2 regions of the Microbacterium sp. GbtcB4 genome follow, and region 2 is predicted to be linked to the other one. Evidence: riboswitches for the same ligand, from Rfam matches in the RefSeq annotation. Region 2 holds a riboswitch; the other holds the start of a gene.

Region 1 (3,508 bases), on a different contig from region 2:
TCGCCAGGGACAGCAGATCCCGGAGCTCCCGCTCCGCGTCGGGCTGGAGCAGCCGGTCCCCCGAGGTGGCGATCATGACCGGGTCGAGCACGACGATCGGGGGCTGCGTCGCCCGGAGCCACGCGGCGACCGTCCGGATCACCTCGACGTCCGCGAGCATGCCGATCTTCACGGCGTCGATGCGGATGTCGTCGCCGACGGCGTCGAGCTGCGCCCGCAGGAAGTCCGCGGGCGGAACGTGCACGGCGCGGACGCCCTGCGTGTTCTGGGCGGTCAGGGCCGTGAGGGCGGCCATGCCGTAGCCCCCGTGCGCGGCGATCGCCTTGAGGTCGGCCTGGATGCCCGCGCCGCCGGACGGATCGCTGCCGGCGATGCTGAGCACGTGCGGCACCGCCCGCCCGAGCCACCGCCGACGGAAGGCCGCGGCGGCGGCCCGGGGATCCTCTGCCGCGCACAGCGCCGAGACCACCGCGATCCCGGCCGCACCGGCCGCGCGCAGCGCCGCCGTGTCGTCGAGGTCCACCCCGCCGATGGCGACGCACGGCAGCGCACTGCGCGCGGCGAACGCGGCGAAGCCGTCGATGCCGAGCGGGTCCGGATGGTCGGGCTTCGTGCGCGTGGGCCGGATCACGCCGACGCCGAGGTAGTCGACCGTCCCCGGCGGAAGCGCGTTCACGGCATCGAGATGGGCAGCGGTGTTCGCCGTGAGCCCGATCAGCGCCTCCGGGCCGAGAAGTTCGCGCGCGCGGAGCACCGAGGCATCCGCCTGGCCGAGGTGCACCCCGTCCACCCTGGCACCGCGGCGACGGGCCTCGACGGCGGCGTCGAGGCGATCGTTCACGACGAGCAGCGCGCGACCGTCGATGGCCACGGACAGGGCGAGGAGCTGGTCGACCGTCTCCTCGTCCGTCGCCTCCTTGTCGCGGAGCTGCACGATGCGGACCCCACCCGCCACGGCCTCGCGGACGGTCTCGACCACCCCACGAGCACCGCACAGCGACCGATCGGTGACGAGGTAGAGGGACAGGTCGACGGTCATCGGGCCTCCTCCTCGACGCGGGCGCGGGCCTGGAGATCCGCCGGGGTCACGGCGGACAGGGCGTCGAGCAGTCCGACGGCGAAGCTGCCCGGTCCGCGGGAGGTCTCCGCCGCCTGCTCGGCCGCGACCGTGTAGACGAGGGTCGCCGCGGCCACCGCCGTCAGCGCGTCGGTCCCGGTGCCGCGGGCCGCCCCGAGGAAGGCCGCCATCACCGCGCCCAACGCGCAGCCGCCGCCGGTCACCCGCGTGAGCAGCTCGTGCCCATTCGCGATGCGGATCACGCGCTCCCCGTCGGTGAGGAGATCGACCGGGCCGGAGACGGCGACCACGGAACCGTGCCGGACGGCGAGCTCCCGCGCCGCCGCGGCCGCCGCCTCGGTCCCGTCCGTCGCGTCGACACCGCGGCCTCCGCTGCTGTGTCCGGCCAGCGCGAGGATCTCCGACGCGTTGCCGCGGATGGCGGTCGGGCGCAGCGCGACCAGCTCGTGGGCCAGCGCCGTCCGCACCGGGAGGGTGCCGATCGCGACGGGATCGAGCACCCACGGCGTGCCGGCGGCGCGCGCTCCGGCCACGGCCTCCCTGCTCGCCTCCCGCTGCTCCGGGGTCGGCGTCCCGAGATTGACGAGGAGCCCCGAGGCGGCAGCGGCGAACGGCTCGGCCTCGCCGACGATGTCGACCATGGCCGGCGCCGCCCCGAGCGCCAGCAGCACGTTGGCGGTGAAGCCCGTCACGACGGCGTTCGTGACGCAGTGCGTCAACGGCGGCGCAGCCCGGACCTCCTCCCGCAGCCTTCCCGCCGTGGCGGCGAGGTCGAGGACGGATTGCGGACGCACAGGATCGCTCATTGCGACATCCCTTCGCTAGTACGAACTAGATCAGGTTCGACGGGTGTGATCTCAGCCGCGGATGCGGCACCCCGTGTCACTGCCTCGCAGTCTAGCGAGCGAAGGCGTCGAGCAGCGCCCGCTCCTCCGTCCGCGTGAGTCCGGCGCGGCGCTCCCTGTCCACTCCCCGATCGCGCTCGTCCGCCACGACGCTTTCCGCCGTCTCGTCGAGGGGGCGGAGGGTGCCTCCGCTGCGGCGATACCGCGCGTTCGAGCGGGTCATGAATCCGCTCATCTCGGGTGGCAGCCACAGCGGCAGCGAGCGCGGCCCCGCCCAGTACGCGACACCCTCCGCGACGAGACGCTCCTCCGTGCCGACGACGAGCGGCCCGGTGTGTCCGGTGGCCGCGCGCACGGTCCGCAGCACGTCGTCCAGCTCGCGCACGTCGCCGATCGCGTTCACGGTACCGGTGACGGCGGCGGACACGACGAAGGCGGCGACATCCTCGACGTCGATGACCTGCGCCGTGCGCCCGTCGAGGGGCGGGAGCAGCACCGGCTCGTCCAGCGCCCGGAGGAACGCCGCCGCCCAGTAGCCGAAGCGATCGCTGGGGTCGCCGGCGCCGACGATGAGGCCGGGACGGACGAGGAGCGCGCGGTCGCCGAGGCTCGCCTGCACGGCATCCTCCGCCGCGACCTTCTGCCGTGCGTAGTCGTCGTCCTCACCGGCCTGTGCCGCCGGGTGCCGCGGTGCCGACTCGTCCGTCCCGACGGTCTCGTCGTCGCGGTACACCGACATCGACGAGACGTACGTCCACCGGGCGGCACGGTCGCCGAGCGCACGGACCGCCCCGGAGACATGAGCGGCGCGGGAGGAGACGTCGACGACGTGATCCCAATCGGTGCGCGAGACGACATCGTAGGCGGCCTCCTCATCCCGGTCCGCCAGCACGAGGGTCGCTCCCGGCGGCGCCGGGCGTCCGCCGCGGGCGAGGCAGGTCACGGACGCTCCCGCTCCCAACGCGTGCGCGGCGATGCGCCCCGACAGCCATCCGGTTCCCCCGAGGATCAGCACATCCGTCATGTGCCCATGTCATCAGGATCGACGACTCGGGGGAAGGGCCTCCGCTCAGAGCGGAGCAGGACAGGCCCTCACGCGATCACAGGCCCTCACGCGCGCAGCCGACCACGCGAACCCAGGCCATCACGCGAGTACAGGTCACCGGCACTGCTGTCGCCTGATGCCGCGCGAACGCCTGATGCCGCGCGACCTCCCGAGGAAGCCGCGCGGCATCGCGATCAGTCGCGGAGGGCGGCGCCGAAGCGGTCCGCGGCGACGGCGACGCCCGCCATCTTCGCCTCGGAGGCCTCCGCGGCCGTGAGCGTGCGGTCGTCGGCGCGGAAGCGCAGCGCGAACGTCAGCGACTTCGATCCCTCGGGCACACCCTCGCCGCGGTAGTCGTCCACCAGCCGGACGGACTCCAGCAGGGCACCCGCGCCCTCGGCGAGAGCAGCGCGGACCTCGCCTGCCGGCACCTCGGCCGGGAGCGTGAGCGAGACGTCCTGCGTCGCGGCCGGGAACGTGGAGAGCGATGCCGCCACGATGCGTCCTCCGGCGAGCGTGAGCAGCCGGTCGAGGTCCAGC
Region 2 (3,508 bases):
TTCGGGGAGGCCCAGGGCGCGGGGGCCGACCGCGAGCTCCTCGCGCACCGTCTTGCCGAGGAGCTGATGTTCCGGCTCCTGGAAAACCATCCCGATCCGCGTGAGGAGCTCGCGGGAGGCCCAGCGGATCGGGGACGGGTCCGCCCCCTGCGCGAGCACCGGGGCCGCGGACACGGCACCGCTGACGGGAGGGAGGAGTCCGGCGAGGGTCAGACCCAGCGTGGACTTGCCCGCACCGTTGGGCCCGGTGATCGCGACGGCTTCCCCCGCACGCACCTCCAGGTCGATGCCCTGTGCCACGGGGCGCCCCTTCACCCGTGCGACCGCGAGCCCGCGCGCCGACAGCAGCACCTCCCCGGGAGCCGTCCGCGGTGCCGGCGGCTCGGCGGGCGGTCGGCCGGGCACCCAGACGCCGTCCGCGGCCAGGCGCTCGCCCTGCGCGCCGAGCACATCCGCAGGAGTGCCGTCCGCCACCACCCCGCCGGCACCCAGCACGATCACCCGCGTGAGGAGCGGCAACCACACCTCGAGCCGATGCTCCACGACCACGAGGGTGGCGGGACGCGTGGCGAGCATCCGCTCGACGGCATCCCTGACCTCGCGCACGCCCTCCGGATCGAGGTTCGCCGTCGGCTCGTCGAGCAGCACCAGCCCGGGGCCCATCGCCAGCATGCCGGCCAGGGCGAGCCGCTGCTTCTGACCGCCGGAGAGCGCCGCGGTCGGGTGATCGAGCGGCACGTCCAGTCCGACGCCGGCCATCGCGGCCTCGACGCGGGGCCAGATCTCGGCACGCGGCACACCGAGGTTCTCGCACCCGAAGGCGACGTCATCGCCGGCACGGGCGAGGATCACCTGCGAGTCGGGATCCTGGAGCACGAGCCCGGCCCGCCCGCGGGTCGCCGCGGCGGGGTCGCCGCCGACGAGCAGCGCGCCTTCGCTCTCCCCCTCCTCCTCACCGCCGAGCACACCGGCGAGGCCGTGCAGCAGCGTCGACTTCCCCGCGCCGGAGGCGCCGAGCACGAGCACGCGCTCGCCGGGCTCGATGCGGAACGAGACGTCGCGCAGCGCCCAGGCGTGGCGGCTCGCGTGTCGCCAACCCCAGCCGCGGGCCTCGACGCCGGCGGGAGCGAACTGCGCGGACATCAGACGCGGACGCGCGCCTCGCGCCCGGAGCCGAAGCGGTCCAGAGCCCCGGTCGCCGCGATGCCGCGGGCGAGCACCCACGACAGCGCACCGGCGATGACCGCCCCGGAGATCACGGTGCTGAGGAGGTAGATCGTCGTGAAGGCGGGACCTGACCCGGCATACCAGAGGACGAGGTTGTTGATGCCGCCCGCGAGCGCGGCACCGGCCCCGGCGAGGATCGCGACGGGCAGCGACCAGCGGCGGTAGAAGAACAGCAAGAAGACCAGCTCGGCGCCGAGGCCCTGCACGAGACCCGCCTCGAGCGTGAGGAAGCCGCCCCACTGGTTGCCGATGAGCGCCGAGACGACGGCGGCCAGCAGCTCGACGTAGATCGCGGCACCCGCCTTGCGGATGATGAGCCCGCCGAGCACACCCGCGAAGAGCCACGGGCCGTCGAGGAGCCCTTGGAGGCCGGGAAGCAGCGGCTCGAGCATGGCCTTCGGCCCCAGGTATCCGACGTTCCAGGCCAGGAAGATCAGACCGGCGGCGACACCGAGGACGCTGGCGACGACGATGTCGATGACGCGCCAGCGCAGGTAGCCCCGCGCCGGAGCGGCCGTGGTGTTCCTCGACGGGGATGCGGACGTGGACGTACTCATGTGAACTCCTCCCTGCGCTGGCATGACCCAGATCAGGTTCGACGGTCGAAGCGCGATTCGCTCCCTCTCAGCCCGGCTCGCCGGACTCCCGTGGTTGTGCTGTCGATCCTACCGTCCGCGCGTCCCGCGCCGCGCACGGCGGATTCGGGGCCGGATTCGGTACCGTAAGCGAGTGACCGCTTCCGATCCCCCTGAAGAGGCGTCCGGCGGCGTGGGCGTCGACGCGCGGCCCGAAGACTCCGCACCCGCCTCTGCCGCGCCCGCGGACGATCAGCCGGGTCCGGTTCCGGAAGCTGCCGCGTGGGCCGATGCCTCGGCACCGCCGACCGCGCTGACCTGGGTGGACCCGTCGATCGTCGCTGCGGCGTCATCGACGCCCGAGTTCGATGCCTCGGCCGGCACGGAGGAGGAGACGGGATTGCTGCGCGACGCCCGGCTGCGCCCGGCGATTGCCGGACCCGGCCTGCTCGTCCCCCTCGGCGTCCTCGCCGGCCTCATCGCCTCTTACGCCGGCACCACGCTGCTCTGGCCGCTGCACGAGGTCGCCCCGACCGTCCAGGCGGTCGAGTTCACCCCGGTCGCCGCCCCCACCGCCGCGCTCGCCTGGCCGGCGGTCGGCGACGGGGCGGTCGGCATCGCCGGGATGACCACCGCGGCGTCGACCACCGCGCCGGTGAGCATCGCGAGCATCACGAAGGTCGTCAGCAGTCTCATGGTGCTGGACCGGCTGCCGCTGGCCCCCGGCGAACAGGGCCCGGAGTTCTCCTTCACCTACGCCGACAGCGTCCGTTACTGGGACTATCGGATCGCCAATCAGTCGGCGCTCGATGTGCCGGTGGGCGGAGTGCTGACCGAGTACCAGCTTCTGCAGGGCACCCTGCTCGGCTCGGCCAACAACTACATCGACCGGCTGGCGTCGGAGATCTGGGGGTCCGACCGCGAATTCGCCGCCGCGGCCGAGGTCTGGCTCGGCGAGCGCGGACTCTCCGGCATCACCGTGGTCACGCCGTCCGGATTCGACGAGCGCAACGTCGCCACCCCGGAGGCCCTCGTGGCCCTGGGCGAGATGGCGATGCGGAATCCGGTGTTCGCCGAGATCGTGGGTACCCGGTCCGTCGACCTGCCGGGGGCCGGGACGGTCGAGAACACGAACGGCATGCTCGCCGATCCGGGAGTCGTCGGCATCAAGACGGGCACCCTCGTCGGCTGGAACCTGTTGACCGCCAAGGACGTCGTCATCGGCGACGCGACGGTCCGGCTCTACGCCGCGGCATTGAACCAGGAGGACGACGAGGCGCGCCTCGCCCTCACCCGCGCCCTGTTCGCTCAGACGGAAGCGGCGTTGCAGGCCCAGGGCCCGGCCGTCCCGGCAGGCACGGTGGTCGGGCGCGTCCTCACCGTCTGGGGCGAGCGCGTCGATGTGGTCGCCGGTGAGGACGCCGATGTCGTGCTGTGGAACGGAGCGAGCGCGACGGCGACGCCGGTGTTCGATCTCGGGGAGGAACGCGAAGCGGACGGGACGGTCGGCACCCTGACCACGACCGGTCCCGTCGACAGCACGGACACCGCCCTCGTCCTCGACGAGGACCTGGACGGTCCGAGCCCATGGTGGCGACTGACCCACCCCCTCGAACTCCTCGGCATCGCCGGAGACGACTGAGGTTTCACGCACGACGCCCCACTCCGGATCCGGAGTGGGGCGTCGTGCGTGAGGCGGGTCAGGA

The links. A riboswitch is a leader RNA that binds a small molecule or an ion and turns the genes downstream of it on or off. The one in region 2 is predicted to bind thiamine pyrophosphate.
Region 1: it holds a riboswitch for thiamine pyrophosphate, as region 2 does, so the genes downstream of both, thiM (hydroxyethylthiazole kinase) here and KVS71_RS11750 (ECF transporter S component) in region 2, are expected to answer to the same signal.

What each region holds. Positions count from the first base shown of each region.
Region 1 covers NZ_JAGXJJ010000012.1:51,571-55,078, reverse strand. Annotated here, with positions in the region: gene KVS71_RS16475 (bifunctional hydroxymethylpyrimidine kinase/phosphomethylpyrimidine kinase) at 1-1,039, opposite strand, end outside; gene thiM (hydroxyethylthiazole kinase) at 1,036-1,884, opposite strand; TPP riboswitch at 1,875-1,968, opposite strand; gene KVS71_RS16465 (NAD-dependent epimerase/dehydratase family protein) at 1,976-2,947, opposite strand; gene pheT (phenylalanine--tRNA ligase subunit beta) at 3,163-3,508, opposite strand, start outside.
Region 2 covers NZ_JAGXJJ010000006.1:177,622-181,129, forward strand. Annotated here, with positions in the region: gene KVS71_RS11745 (ABC transporter ATP-binding protein) at 1-1,143, opposite strand, end outside; gene KVS71_RS11750 (ECF transporter S component) at 1,143-1,784, opposite strand; TPP riboswitch at 1,777-1,886, opposite strand; gene KVS71_RS20010 (D-alanyl-D-alanine carboxypeptidase family protein) at 1,957-3,444, shown strand; gene KVS71_RS11760 (ABC transporter ATP-binding protein) at 3,503-3,508, opposite strand, start outside.